One region of the Streptomyces sp. NPDC107471 genome, then DNA from elsewhere that is predicted to be linked to it. Evidence: riboswitches for the same ligand, from Rfam matches in the RefSeq annotation. Region 1 holds a riboswitch; the other holds the start of a gene.
What was found. Region 1 has a riboswitch for cyclic di-AMP ahead of ACZ66S_RS10570 (M23 family metallopeptidase). Riboswitches for the same ligand answer to the same signal wherever they lie in the genome.
Positions count from the first base shown of each region.

Region 2: it holds a riboswitch for cyclic di-AMP, as region 1 does, so the genes downstream of both, ACZ66S_RS31490 (transglycosylase family protein) here and ACZ66S_RS10570 (M23 family metallopeptidase) in region 1, are expected to answer to the same signal.

Region 1 is NZ_JBVJPC010000003.1:237,187-244,619, reverse strand. It holds gene ACZ66S_RS10595 (MBL fold metallo-hydrolase) at 1-817, opposite strand, end outside; gene ACZ66S_RS10590 (Glu/Leu/Phe/Val dehydrogenase dimerization domain-containing protein) at 1,001-2,179, shown strand; gene ACZ66S_RS10585 (TetR/AcrR family transcriptional regulator) at 2,228-2,836, shown strand; gene ACZ66S_RS10580 (SGNH/GDSL hydrolase family protein) at 3,219-4,004, opposite strand; gene ACZ66S_RS10575 (DUF6250 domain-containing protein) at 4,150-4,866, opposite strand; gene ACZ66S_RS10570 (M23 family metallopeptidase) at 5,102-6,049, opposite strand; cyclic di-AMP (ydaO/yuaA leader) riboswitch at 6,052-6,212, opposite strand; gene ACZ66S_RS10565 (alpha-galactosidase) at 6,521-7,433, opposite strand, start outside.
Region 2 is NZ_JBVJPC010000010.1:260,218-267,650, forward strand. It holds gene ACZ66S_RS31480 (cytochrome P450 family protein) at 1-588, shown strand, start outside; gene ACZ66S_RS31485 (transglycosylase family protein) at 780-1,784, shown strand; cyclic di-AMP (ydaO/yuaA leader) riboswitch at 1,990-2,167, shown strand; gene ACZ66S_RS31490 (transglycosylase family protein) at 2,172-2,855, shown strand; gene eno (phosphopyruvate hydratase) at 3,152-4,438, shown strand; gene ACZ66S_RS31500 (FtsB family cell division protein) at 4,574-5,050, shown strand; gene ACZ66S_RS31505 (DUF501 domain-containing protein) at 5,081-5,617, shown strand; gene ACZ66S_RS31510 (Ppx/GppA phosphatase family protein) at 5,614-6,555, shown strand; gene ACZ66S_RS31515 (NAD(P)/FAD-dependent oxidoreductase) at 6,988-7,433, shown strand, end outside.

The DNA.
Region 1 (7,433 bases):
TCGTGGCGTCGAAGGGCCCGAAGGCCGCGCCGATGTCCTTGAACCCGTCGAAGTACCCGGTGTCCCCGCTGTGGTAGATCCGGTGCTCGTCGCCGGCGACGACCCAGGACGCCCACAGCGTGTGCTGGGTGTTGCGCAGCCCCCGGCCGCAGAAGTGCCGGGCCGGGGTCGCCGTCAGCGTCAGTCCGGCGACCTGGGTCGACTCGTGCCAGTCCAGCTCGCGCAGTCGGTCCGCGGACACTCCCCAGTGCTCGAGATGGGCGCCCACGCCGAGGGGCACGGCGAAGACGGTGTCCGTCCCGGCCAGTTCCTTGATCGTGGGCATGTCGAGGTGGTCGTAGTGGTCGTGGGAGATGACGACGACGTCGACCGGTCCGAGCGCGGCGAGCGGCAGGGGCGCGGGGTGCAGCCGCTTGGGCCCGGCGAAGGGGAAGGGGGAGCACCGCTCACCCCACACGGGATCGAACAGCACCCGCCGCCCGTCGATCTCGGCGAGCACGCTGGAGTGCCCCATCCAGGTCAGCCGCAGCCCGGTGGCCGGGGGCTTGGAGAGGTCGGCGAGCGTCGTGGCGTGCACCGGGATGCGGCCTTCCGGGGCCCGCTGCCGGCGGCCGTCGCTGTCGAAGAAGACCTTGGCGAAGTCGACCGCCGAACCGTCGGGACGGGTCCGGGCCGTTCCGCCGGGGTTCTGGAAGACACCGTTGGCGAAGTGGGGGGATCTGCGGATGCGCGCCATGCGCTCGCCGCTCGGGTCCGCACCGAAGGCCGCGGGCTGCAGCGCGCGGAGCCCGGAGCTCAAGGGACGGAAGCCGGTCACGGTACCTCCAGGTGGAGTCGCTGAGGCATCCATTATGGTCCGCCCCTCTGACAGTGCCCGGGTCTGTCCGGTCACACCCGTGAGGACGCCGTCGGAGCCGATCACGTTGACAGCGTGCGGCCGCATCCCAATACTGACTCCCCGTTCAGTAGCCGCCCGCCGACCGCCCGTACCGGAGCCCGTGTGACCACCCCCTTGCTGTCGCTCACCTGGACCGACCACGTCACCGGCCGCCAGGGCTTCCTGGTCGTCGACCGGCTGGTGCGGGGTGTCGCCAGTGGCGGTCTGCGGATGCGCCCCGGCTGCACGCTGGACGAGGTCACCGGGCTGGCCCGCGGCATGACCATGAAGGAAGCCCTGCACTACGACCCCGCGGCGCGGTACGTCCCGCTGGGCGGGGCGAAGGGCGGCATCGACTGCGACCCCCGGGATCCGGAGGCGTACGGCCTGCTCGTGCGCTACCTGCGCGCCGTGCGGCCGTACGTCGAGAACTTCTGGACGACCGGCGAGGACCTCGGGCTCAGCCAGGACCTGGTGGACCGGGCCGCCGCGGAGGCGGGCCTGGTCTCCTCGATCCAGGCGGTCTATCCGCTGCTCGACGACGAGGCCGCGGCCCGGCGGCGGCTCGCGGACGCGTTCGCCGTCGAGGTGGACGGCATCGGGCTCGACGCGCTGGCGGGTGGCTGCGGGGTGGCCGAGTCGGTGCTCACGGCCCTGGACGCGGCCGGCGTTCCGTACGCGGGCACGCGCGTGGCCGTGCAGGGTCTCGGCACCATGGGCGGTGCCACGGCCCGCTTCCTCACGCGCGCGGGGCTCACGGTCGTGGCCGTCGCCGACATCAAGGGCACGGTCTTCAACCCGGCAGGGCTCGACGTCGAGGCGCTGCTGGCCGCCCGGGACGCCCACGGCACCGTGGACCGTTCCGCCCTGCGCCCCATCGACCGCGAACTGCCCGGCGAGGCCTGGCTGTCGCTCGACGCGGAGGTGCTCGTGCCCGCGGCGGTGTCCTACGCCGTCGACACCGGCAACCAGGAACGGATCCGGGCCCGTTGGATCGTCGAGGCGGCCAACATGCCCGTACTGCCCGCGGCGGAGGCCCTGCTGGCCGCGCGCGGGGTGACCGTACTGCCGGACGTGGTGGTCAACTCCGGGACGAACGCCTGGTGGTGGTGGACCCTGTTCGGCGACATCGGGCCGGACGCGGACGATGCCTTCGCGCACGTACGACGGTCCATGCGCGCCCTGGTCGAGCAGGTGCTGGCGCGCGCGGGGACCGACGGCACCTCGCCGCGCGCCGCCGCGCACGCGCTGGTCGCGGACCGGTTGCCGGTGATTGCCGAGCGGTTCGGCCGGTATCGCTGACCTGGCCGGTCAGGCGGTGCCGCACCGGGGACGGATTAGGGTGACCCCGTGGCGAGAGTGCGGTTGACGGTGGCCGAGCGGCGCGAGGAGCTGCTGCGGGCCGCCATCGAGCAGATCGAGTCGCGGGGCGTGGCGGCCGTCAGGATCGCCGACGTGGCCTCGGCGCTCGGGGTGAGCAACGCCCTGGTGCTCTACCACTTCTCCACCAAGGAGCAGTTGGTCGCCGCCGCGTTCACCTACGCGGCCGAGGACGACCTGGCCCGTCTGCGCAAACTTCTCTGCCGCCGCACCACCGCTCTTCGCCGGCTCCGGTCGGCCGTGCGCTGGTACGCCCCGACGGGCCAGGCCAAGGGCTGGCGCCTGTGGATCGAGGGCTGGGCGGTGGCCCTGCGCGATCCGGCGCTCCGGGAGGTCACCCGGGACCTCGACAGACGCTGGAAGGCGGCGCTCACGGAGGTGATCGCCGAGGGCGTGGCCGCGGGCGAGTTCCACTGCCCGGACCCGGAGGCCACCGCCCTGCGCCTGACCGCCCTCCTGGACGGCCTGGCTGTCCAACTGACGTCCTACGCGGGCGCGGTGGCGAGATACCGGGCCCAGGAGTGGGTGGACGAGGCCCTGGCACGAGAACTCGGACTGGACGACACGGGGCCGACGTAGCGCCGGCACGCGATCGGCCGCGACGCCGGGCCCTCGACACACCGGCGCCGCGCAGCTCGGGCGCGTACCGGCCCGAAGTCCGCCCGGCAACGACACGCGGCCGGGGCGCCGACTCGACGACCCGCCCTGGACACCGGGACAGGCCGACGCCAGGCACCCAACCCCAGGCACCCGGCACCCGGCACCCGGCACCCGGCACCCGGCACGACTCAAGTCACCTGACACACAAGGCACGCCGGAGCCCCAGCACTCGGACACCGCGCCCGCCTACAGCCGCTCGCCGAAAAGGACCCACCTAACAACCCCACAAGCCCCGGACACCCAAACCACGAACCCAGCGGGCGAGCCCGCCCAGCCCCAGCACACCGACCCGCGCCGCGCCTCAAGCCACCTTCGCGATCCGCGACTTGATGTCGTCCGGCGACAGAACACCCTTGGCCGTCACATGGTCCCCGGAGGACTCCCCCCGCAGCCGGCGCCCGATCCACGGCACCAGGTACTCGCGCGCCCAGTGCACGTCGTCGCGCCGTACGTCCAGCGGTCCGCGCGGGGGCAGCGGCGGCCAGGGCTGGTCCGGGTCCGCCGGGACCTCCAGTCCCAGCACCTGTCCCGCGCGAAGCGCCACGCGCGTGTGCCCCTCGGGAGACAGGTGCAGCCGGTCGTTGTCCCAGGCCCGCCGGTCCTGGACGGTCTTCAGGGACCACAGGTCGAGCACCGGGCACCCGTACCGGTCGGCGACGGCCCGGACATGTCCATTGTACGTGGCGATCTTGCCGCGCAGATGCTTGAGCACCGGCACGCCACGGGTGTCGAAGCCGGTCGTCACCATGACCGTGCCGCACGCCTGCGTGAGCCGGGCGATGGCCCGCTCGAAGCGCTCGGCGACCTCGTCGGGGTCGGTACCGGGCCGGATGATGTCGTTGCCGCCGGCGCAGAACGACACCAGGTCCGGTGCCAGTTCGACGGCCTGCGGAAGCTGGTCCTCGACGATCTGGTCGAGGAGTTTCCCGCGGACGGCGAGATTGCTGTACCTGAAGTCGCCCTCGGGCCGCCGGTCCGCGAGAAGCACCGCGAACCGGTCGGCCCAACCGACGAACGCCCCGTCGGGGCCGGGGTCGCCGACGCCCTCGGTGAAGCTGTCCCCCACCGCCACGTACGACCCGATCACTGAGCTGCTGTCATTCTTCGAATCGTCTGCCACAGCCGTTCATGATTCACCTTCGAATGTGACCTACGCGACCGTAGGAAGGACTTGACGGGCGGTGAGATAAGCCACTCCTAAAGTGTTGGCCAAACGAGGAATAGGCCTCTCGTCAGGAATGTTGACGCTGCGACCGCCACACCTTGAAGTCCCTGATCCGGAAATGGCTCCAGGTCGTCCGGAACGCGAAGTGCCCGCGCGTGTACGGCTCCGGGTCGGTGTGGTCGAGCACGAGCCGCCCGTTGTTCCACCACTGCACCGTGGAGCCGTCGGAGACGATCCGCACCCGGTTCGGCTCGTTCGCCACCAGCAGCGGTTCGGTGTAGTCGAGGATCAGGGGCCGCACACCGGGCTCGCCGACATAGCGGCGCAGCCGTGTCGTGGTGTTGTAGTTGGCGCCGTAGCCGGAGTAGTAGGTCTGCAAATAGTCGTACTCCGCGAGCGCGCCGCCCCGGTGGGTGGCGAAGAGGTCGTCGGGGGACCGGACGTCGACCGCGTTCCAGAAGTTGTTGAGGTCCGAGACCCGGTCGTTGACCCCGCCCGCGGACACCGGGGTGGCGGTGTACTCCAGGACGTAGGGCCCTTCGAGCGGCTGCCGGAACCAGATCGTGGCGCCAGCCGGCACGTCGACCTCCAGGATCCCGCGCCGCGCGGTGACCGTGCCGCCCTGCTCCAGTTCGACGGCCCAACGGCCGAGGCCGTGGCGGAAGTCGTCGTGGGCGAGGAGACGGCGATGGCGGGGGCCGGCGTTCGCGGTGGCCGCGGGGGCGAGAGCGGCCAGGGCGGCGCCGGCGGCGAGGGCTCCGAAGGCTCTGCGCGTGGTCGTCATGGCGGACGGTTCCTTTCGTGAAGGGACTGGACCCTTAGAAAGCGCTTGCACAGCAGGGGAGTTCACTGTGCCCCGCCCCTCCCCCACCTGTCGACGCCCCGAGTGTGCCCGCCACAGGAACGCAATGAACTGATCATGAAGCTGCGGGCAGGTGCGCCCGCGGCCCCTCCCCCGCGCACACCGAAGGCCGGACCCGGGGATCGGGGTCCGGCCTTCGGTGGCACATGAGGCGTCGTCAGCCGACGGCGACGCCCTTCGAACGGAGGTAGGCGACCGGGTCCACGTCGGAGCCGTAGTCCGGCGTGGTGCGGATCTCGAAGTGCAGGTGCGGGCCGGTCACATTGCCGGTCGCGCCGGAGAGGCCGATCTGCTGGCCCGCGGTCACGGCCTGGCCGGCCGAGACGGAGAGCTGGGACAGGTGGGCGTACTGCGCGTAGTAGCCGTCAGCCAGCTTGATGACGACCTGGTTGCCGTAGGCGCCGCCCCAGCCCGCGGAGACGACGGTGCCCGCGCCCACGGCCTTGAGGGAGGTGCCGGTCGGGACGACGAAGTCGACACCGGTGTGGTAGCCGCTGGACCACATGCTGCCCGAGACGCGGTACCCGGTGCCGATGGTGGCGCCGCTGACCGGAAGCGTGAAGCCGCTGGCGGTGTTCGAGCTCTGCGTGGCGGCCGCCGACTCGGCGGACGACTTCTTCGCCTCCGTCTTCTCGGTCTTCGCCGAAGAAGAGGAAGAGGACGAGGACGACGAAGACGAAGACGACGAGTGGGACTTCGTCGCGCTCGTCTTGGCCTTCTTGCCGATCGAGAGCTTCAGACCCGGGTGGATCAGCGACGGGTCGTCACCGACGGCCTGACGGTTGTCGGCGTACAGCTTCTTCCAGCCACCGCTGACGTGCTGTTCGTCGGCGATCTTCGAGAGATAGTCGCCGACCCGCACCGAATAGGTGCGCACGGTCGCGGTCTTCGCGCTGTCCTTCTTCGCGGCCGTCTTTTCGGCGGACTTCTGCGTGACCGGAAGCGACTGAACGGCCTTTTCCGAAACGGACTGGGAAGGGGCGGCGTGCGCTCCGGTGGCTCCCATGAGCGGGAGGGCGAGCGCGGCGCCCCCGGTTCCGGCGACGGCGATCGAGCGGGCGAAGCGCTGGGACTTCGGACGGCGGTGCTTACCCTTCGCGGGCATGACGAATTCCTCTCCGGCGCCTGCGAGGTGAGCTGTCGGGTGCGAGCTGGAGATGCCCGGCCGCGCCGAAACGCGACTTAACCCCTAGCCTGTTCCGGAGACCGGAACAGGCGGTTGTGCCTGTGGGTCCCCCGCTCCTGCCGTACACGGGTGAGTAGATGTGCGGAATCCGTTCGGCGGCAGGATTGGGCGTCCGACCGGATCGGTGGCGAACGTAAACGAGCAAGACGCAAAGGGACAAGTGAGTGGTTGCCCGTGCGGGCGTTTCTGTTGATCCCTAATGGGAATTACCGGTCACCCTGAGTGCATCGGACACCCTTCACCCACCCGAATCCCCTTGTCGGACCCATGAATTACGTGAACATGACGCGCGACGCACCGTCACGGATATGACGCTGCTCACGTCACGAATTCACAGGAACCCTCATCCTGGGTGGAGTTGGGCGTAAAGCGCCAATTCGGACAGAAGCCCTAGATGCGACGCAGTCGGATAACCGTCGCATCGAGATCTCCGCGCAAACCGGTACGAAGTCCGTGGTGCAGCAGTACGCCCCCTCGGTACACTTCGCCCGTTTCGAGGCATTCATACGTCGCTGTCGGGTCGAGTCCGCGCAGCCGCAGCGCGGCGACGGGCTCGCCGTACTTCTGCGCCTGGAGCCAGGCGAGGACGACGGTCTCGTCCCCGAGGACGTACTGCACCGCGCTCAGTCCGCCCCGCGGCGGCCGCAGCCGGTGCAGCTCGCCGCGCTGCACCACGTGCCGGATCTCCTTGTAGAGGTCCACCCACCGACGGGCTTCGGCCAGCTCCTCCTCGCTCCACTCCGTGAGGTCCCCGCCGACCCCCAGCACCCCGGCCATGGCGCTCACGAACCGGAACCGCAGCGAGCTCACCCGACCGTTGAGCTGGGTGTTCGGGCTGTCGGTGACCCAGGCGGCCATCACCCGCGCGGGATGGATCTGGCTGAAGCCGTACTGAATGGCGAGCCGGTCGAGGGGGTCGGTGTTGTCCGAGGTCCACACCTGGTCGGTGCGGCTGAGCACGCCGAGATCGATCCGGCCGCCGCCCCCGGAGCAGGACTCGAAGGCCACGCCCGGGTGAGCCGCCCGCAGCCGGTCCAGGAGGGCGTAGAAGCCGCGCACATGGTCGACCCACAGGCGCTGCGGGTAGGACTCGCCGGGCCAGCCCGCGTCGGTGAAGCAGCGGTTGAAGTCCCACTTCACGTAGTCGATCGGGGCCGAGGAGAGCAGGGTGTCGAGCTGCTCCCAGAGGTACTGCCGGACGTCCTCGCGCGCGAGGTTCAGCACGAGCTGGTTGCGGAACTCCGTCCGCTTCCGTCCTGTCTGGTACTGCACCCAGTCCGGGTGGGCGCGGTACAGCTCACTG
Region 2 (7,433 bases), on a different contig from region 1:
CGGGCCTCCGACCACGGCGAGCACCTGACCGAGAACGAGGCCGCGGCCATGGCCTTCATCCTGCTGTTCGCGGGTTTCGAGACCACGGTGAACCTGATCGGCAACGGTGTGTACGCCCTTCTGACCCACCCTGAGCAGCGGCACGAGCTGCAGAGGTCCCTGGCCGGAGGGGAGAGGGGTCTGTTGGAGTCCGGGGTGGAGGAACTCCTGCGGTACGACGGGCCGGTCGAGCTGGCGACCTGGCGGTTCGCCACGCAGCCGCTGCGGATCGGTGGGCAGGACATCGCCGCCGGGGACCCGGTGCTCGTCGTGCTCGCGGCGGCGGACCGGGATCCGGAGCGGTTCGCCGACCCGGATGTGCTCGATCTGTCCCGCCGTGACAATCAGCACCTCGGTTACGGTCACGGCATCCACTACTGCCTCGGTGCCCCGCTCGCCCGGCTGGAGGGCCACACCGCGCTCGCCACCCTTCTCACCCGGCTACCGGACCTTCAACTCGCGGTAGATCCGGCTGATTTGCGGTGGCGTGGGGGACTCATCATGCGTGGACTGCGCACTTTGCCCGTGGAGTTCACGCCCGTCCGGTAATCGGCCGAAGGGTCCGGGGTATCCCGGCGGGAGGCCGCGTAAACATGACACGCCCTCAAGTCTGTGATCTTCACGTGATCTACGCGGCATTAACTTGTGACAAGTGATCGAATCCCTATACGTTCACGGACCAGCGCGGTCCCCGTATCACCCACCGCGCGGGTACTTGCTGTCTCGGGAAAGGTCCCCCCATGCTCTCCGGGAACGGTCGTCACCGTCGCCCCCGTCAGGCTCCGGCTCTCCTCGTGGCGGCCGGTGTGACGGGCTCCGCCATCGCGATCCCACTGCTCGGCGCGACCGGGGCGAGCGCGGCCACGGGCACCACGTGGGACCGGGTCGCGGAGTGCGAGAGCGGCGGCTCCTGGAGCGAGAACGACGGCAACGGCTACTACGGCGGCCTGCAGATGTCCCAGGAGAACTGGGAGAAGTACGGCGGCCTCGAGTACGCCGAGACCGCGGACCTGGCCAGCCGCAACCAGCAGATAGCCGTGGCCGAGAAGCTGCTCGCGGACCAGGGCATCGCCGCCTGGCCGACCTGTGGGCTGCTGGGCGGTCTCAGCAAGGACGCGAGTTCGGCCGATGTCGACACGGGTGTGGGGAGCGGTACGCCCTCGGCGTCGAGTTCGTCCGATTCGTCCGGTTCCGGATCTTCCTCCGGTTCCTCCGGTTCTTCCTCTTCATCCGGTTCCTCCAACTCGTCGGACTCCGAGGAGTCCTCGGGTCTGCTCGACGCGCTGGACGGTTCGTCCGCGACGCCCTCGCCGTCGGCCACCCCCTCCGGCGGTGACAGTTCGGCCAAGCCGGACAAAAAGAACGGTTCGGAGTCCGAGGGTTCCGCCAAGCAGGACGCACAGCCTTCCGACAGCTCGCCCGTGTTGAGCGCAGAAGAGGACGAAGCGGACAAGTCGTGGCAGGAGGGCAGTTCTTCGGCCCTCGTCGACGTCGGCGCCCTGGGTTCCGGCAAGCACCGCGGCGACAGTGTCGTGGAGAACACGACGAAGAGCACGGCCTCCTCCTCGACCGGCCGGCACGCCGCCACCTACACGGTCCAGGAGGGCGACTCCCTCGCCTCCATCGCCGACTCCCTTGGCCTCGACGGCGGATGGCGCGCGCTCTACGCCGAGAACAGGGACCGCATCGGGGCCGACCCGAGCAACATCTCCGCCGGTCAGACGCTCGACACAGGGGCGGAATAGGGTCGAAAAGACCTGAAAAACAACGGGAGTTCACGTCACGCTTCGCGCCGAATGTCCACTTTGGTGAAAGTGTGGGATGAGTCTCAGAAGCCCTGATCGTCTTTGAAATTCCGCCGAGCGCGTGTCTACGGTCGTGACCGCTCGGCAACCCGAGCCCCGTCTGTCGCAACGCCGAATCCTGCCAGCGGCCGTACGGGAACAGTCGTCGCGTCAAGCGCCGTAGGCAGGAGCGGGGGACCCAAGGTAAGCGCCGGACCCAGCAGTTCACGCTGGACCGGCTAGGGGTGAAGCCGTGCAAGGAGCCGCAAGGCGCCGAGCGCGACCGGGCAACTCAACCGGCCCGAACCCGACAGCTCACCTCGCAGGCGTCGGTGAGGGGATCGATCCATGCTGTTTTCCGGCAAGGGCAAGCACCGCCGTCCGTCCAAGGCCACCCGCGTCGCCGCGCTCGCCGGCGTCACCGGTGTCGCCATCGCCGCCCCGCTGATGGCGGCCGGCAGCGCCTCCGCCGCCACCGCCTCCGAGTGGGACGCCGTCGCCCAGTGCGAGTCCGGCGGCAACTGGTCCATCAACACCGGCAACGGCTACTACGGCGGCCTGCAGTTCTCGGCCTCCACCTGGGCCGCGTACGGCGGCACGCAGTACGCCGCGCAGGCCAACCAGGCCAGCAAGGCCCAGCAGATCGCCGTCGCCGAGAAGGTCCTCGCCTCCCAGGGCAAGGGTGCCTGGCCGGTCTGCGGCACGGGCCTGTCCAGCGCCGCCTACAACGGCGGCAGCAGCAGCTCGTCCTCCTCCAGCAGCTCCTCGAACACGAGCAGCCGTTCGACCGAGGAGCAGAGCGCCTCGCGTTCGACCGAGCGTCCGGCCGCCAAGAAGACCGTCACCACGCCGACCGGCAAGAAGGTCAAGAAGGGCGACGGCGAGTACAAGGTCGTCAAGGGTGACACCCTCAGCTCGATCGCCGAGAAGCACAAGGTCAAGGGCGGCTGGCAGAAGCTGTTCAAGCTGAACAAGGACATCATCGACGATGCCGACTTCATCTTTCCGGGCCAGCAGCTCCACCTGAAGTGACACCTGGCTGAACCACAGTGCCCTCACAGGCGTGGTCCTCATACTGAAGACCTCGTGAGGGTCACCCCCCCCGTCCCCACGGGCTCCCCGCTCCGGTGCGTGTTCCCCCGTACGCACCGGGGCGGGGCTTTTTCATGCGCGGGTACCGGCCCGTCTTTGTTCAGTTCGGAAACAATTTACTCTCGGTTCTGTCCATGGGTCGGTCCACACGGTCGCCGATCCCCCCGAGCCGGTTAGGCTCGGTCTCGCAGAACCCACCGCGGTCCCGGCGGACCGTGTCACATCCCAAGAAGGAGATGCTCGTGCCGTCCATCGACGTCGTCGTAGCCCGGGAAATCCTGGACTCCCGAGGCAACCCCACGGTCGAGGTCGAGGTCGGCCTCGACGACGGCAGCACCGGTCGTGCCGCCGTTCCGTCCGGCGCCTCCACGGGCGCCTTCGAGGCCATCGAGCTGCGCGACGGTGACCCGAACCGCTACTACGGCAAGGGTGTCGAGAAGGCCGTCCTGGCCGTCATCGAGCAGATCGGCCCGGAGCTCGTCGGCTACGACGCCACCGAGCAGCGTCTGATCGACCAGGCGATGTTCGACCTGGACGCCACCGACAACAAGGGCTCGCTCGGCGCCAACGCCATCCTCGGCGTCTCCCTCGCCGTCGCCCACGCCGCCTCCGAGGCCAGCGACCTCCCGCTCTTCCGCTACCTGGGCGGCCCGAACGCGCACCTGCTGCCCGTTCCGATGATGAACATCCTGAACGGCGGCTCGCACGCCGACTCCAACGTGGACATCCAGGAGTTCATGATCGCCCCGATCGGCGCGGAGTCCTTCTCCGAGGCGCTGCGCTGGGGCACCGAGGTCTACCACACCCTCAAGAAGGTCCTGAAGAGCAAGGGCCTGTCCACCGGCCTCGGCGACGAGGGCGGCTTCGCCCCGAACCTCGAGTCCAACCGCGCCGCCCTGGACCTCATCCTCGAAGCGATCAAGGAAGCCGGTTACATCCCCGGCGAGCAGGTCGCCCTGGCGCTCGACGTCGCCGCCTCCGAGTTCTACAAGGACGGCAAGTACCAGTTCGAGGGCAAGGACCGCTCCGCCGCCGAGATGACGGAGTACTACGAGGAGCTCGTGGCGGCCTACCCGCTCGTCTCCATCGAGGACCCGCTGTTCGAGGACGACTGGGCCGGCTGGAAGGTCCTCACCGACAAGCTGGGCGACAAGGTCCAGATCGTCGGCGACGACCTCTTCGTCACCAACCCGGAGCGCCTGGCCCGCGGCATCGAGGACGGCGCCGCCAACGCGCTGCTCGTCAAGGTGAACCAGATCGGCTCGCTCACCGAGACCCTCGACGCCGTCGAGCTCGCCCAGCGCAGCGGCTTCAAGTGCATGATGTCCCACCGCTCCGGCGAGACCGAGGACGTCACCATCGCCGACCTGGCCGTCGCCACCAACTGCGGCCAGATCAAGACCGGCGCCCCGGCCCGTTCCGAGCGCGTCGCCAAGTACAACCAGCTCCTGCGCATCGAGGAGATCCTCGACGACGCGGCGGTCTACGCCGGCCGCAGCGCCTTCCCGCGCTTCAAGGGCTGAGCACCGTAAAGGGCTGAGCAGCGTCAAGGGCTGCCCCCGGCAGGGCTAAGCCTTAGCCAGTCGTACGTACGTCCCCGTACCGGTCCCGTACCGTGTGCGGGGACGTACGCACGTAGAAGGGGAGGCGGAGAGCCGATGGCCGTGAAGGACCGGGACCGTTTCTCCACCACGACCAGGATCAGGCTGCTCGGCGAGCAGACCGCGGCCCGTGTCTACCGCTCCCAGACCAAACGGCAGGCGCGCCGCTCCCGGCTGACCGGCCGGGCCGCGCTGCTCGCCCTGGTGCTGTGCACGCTGGTGGTGGCGCTGGCGTACCCGATAAGGCAGTACGTCTCGCAGCGCGCCGAGATCGCCGATCTCCAGCAGGAGAAGGAGCGGGCCGCCGAGCGGGTCGAGAAGCTGCGCGACCTCAAGGCCCGCTGGCAGGACGACGCGTACGCGGAGCAGCAGATCCGGCAGCGGCTGCACTACGTGATGCCGGGGGAGACGGGGTTCATCGTCGTCGACCCGGACGCGGCGAAGCAGTCCCGCAGCGACCTGGGCGCGGCCGACCGGCCCTGGTACGCGAACGTCTGGGACGGGGTCGACAAGTCCGACGCCTCCGACCAGTGAACCGACCGACGGACCGATAGAAAGACAGGCATGGAAACGCCTCCGCCCTCCACTCCGCGTACCGAGCCGACCGACGCGGACGTAGCGGCCTTCAAGCAGCAGCTCGGCCGGCCGCCGCGCGGACTGCGCGCGATCGCGCACCGCTGCCCCTGCGGGCAGCCGGACGTGGTGGAGACGGCCCCCCGCCTCCCCGACGGCACGCCCTTCCCGACGACGTACTACCTGACGTGCCCGCGCGCCGCCTCGGCGATCGGCACCCTGGAGGCGAACGGCGTCATGAAGGAGATGACGGAGCGGCTGCAGACCGATCCGGAGCTCGCGAAGGCGTACCGGGCCGCGCACGAGGACTACCTCGCCCGCCGGGACGCCATCGAGGTACTGGAGGGCTTCCCGAGCGCGGGCGGCATGCCGGACCGGGTGAAGTGCCTGCACGTCCTGGTGGGCCACTCGCTGGCCGCCGGGCCGGGCGTGAACCCGCTGGGCGACGAGGCGATCGCGATGTTGCCGGAGTGGTGGCGCAAGGGCGCGTGCGTGACGCTCGCCGAGACCGAGGAGAGCGACCAGTGACCCGGGTCGCCGCGATCGACTGCGGTACGAACTCCATCCGGCTCCTCGTCGCGGACTGCGACCCGGAGACGGGTGAACTGGTCGACTTGGACCGGCGTATGACCATCGTGCGGCTCGGGCAGGGCGTCGACCGGACCGGGCGGCTGGCCCCCGAGGCGCTGGAGCGGACCTTCGCCGCGTGCCGGGAGTACGCGGCGGTCGTCAAGGAGCACGGGGCCGAGCGGCTGCGGTTCGTCGCCACGTCCGCCTCCCGGGACGCTGAGAACCGGGACGAGTTCGTGCGCGGGGTCCTGGACATCCTCGGTGTCGAGCCCGAGGTGATCTCCGGGGACCAGGAGGCCGAGTTCTCCTTCACCGGGGCGACCAAGGAGCTCACGGGCAGCGACCACCTGGCCAGGCCCTACCTGGTCGTGGACATCGGCGGCGGCTCGACCGAGTTCGTGGTGGGCGACGACCGGGTGCGGGCCGCGCGTTCCGTGGACGTCGGCTGTGTGCGGATGACCGAGCGGCACCTTGTGCGGGACGGGGTCGTCAGCGACCCGCCGGCCGACGCGCAGATCGCCGCGATGCGGGCCGACATCGAGGCCGCGCTCGACCTGGCCGAGGAGACCGTGCCGCTGCGCGAGGCGCGCACCCTGGTGGGCCTCGCCGGGTCCGTGACCACCGTGTCGGCGATCGCGCAGGGGCTGCCGGAGTACGACTCGCAGGCCATCCATCACTCCCGGGTCTCCCGCGACCGCGTCCGTGAGATCACCGAGTGGCTGCTGCGCTCCACCCACGCGGAGCGCGCGGCCGTGCCCTCCATGCATCCGGGGCGGGTGGACGTGATCGCCGCCGGGGCGCTCGTGCTGCTCACGATCATGGAGCGGATCGGTGCCGAGGAGGTCGTGGTGAGCGAGCACGACATCCTCGACGGCATCGCGTGGTCGGTCGCCTAGGCCGCGTGGGGCACCTCTGCTGAGCAGGCAGAACAACGTATGAGCGTCTCTGAGGGGCCCTTCGGGGCCCCTCTTCGTCGTGCCGCCGGGAAAGTTCGTGAAGTTCTTCACAAGGAATTGGGCCCTGTCGGACGACGAATGTGGTCCGGTTGACCCTTCCGGGGGCCCAACACCCGTGTGAACACGTTCAAAACGGTGGGATGCGGACCTCGGGAGAGGGGGCCGCGAGGGTCCGGCGAAGACCCCTCACGGGACCGTTTTCGGCACGGAGAGGCAGCTCACGCGGCATTGACAACGGAGATCCCTATACCGTGGTTCCCGCTCCGCGCCATGACCTGAGTCACGCGAGTCGCGGAGGATAACACACACCCTCCAAGAGCTTGTGAAGGGGCGCACGAGCGACCCCCCTGAGGCAGGTGGATACTCGATGGCATGAGCACCACGGAGCGTCCCAGGATCCTCGTAGTAGGCGGTGGGTACGTAGGCCTGTACGCAGCTCGGCGCATTCTCAAGAAGATGCGCTACGGCGAGGCGACCGTCACGGTCGTCGACCCCCGGTCGTACATGACCTACCAGCCCTTCCTCCCCGAAACCGCCGCCGGCAACATCTCCCCGCGCCACGTCGTCGTCCCGCTGCGACGCGTGCTGCCCAAGGCGGAGGTTCTCACCGGCCGGGTCACCACCATCGACCAGGACCGCAAGGTCGCCACGATCGCCCCCCTGGTGGGCGAGGCGTACGAGCTGCCTTTCGACTACCTGGTGATCGCGCTCGGCGCGGTCTCCCGCACCTTCCCGATCCCCGGCCTCGCCGAGCAGGGCATCGGCATGAAGGGCATCGAGGAGGCCATCGGCCTGCGCAACCACGTGCTTGAGCAGCT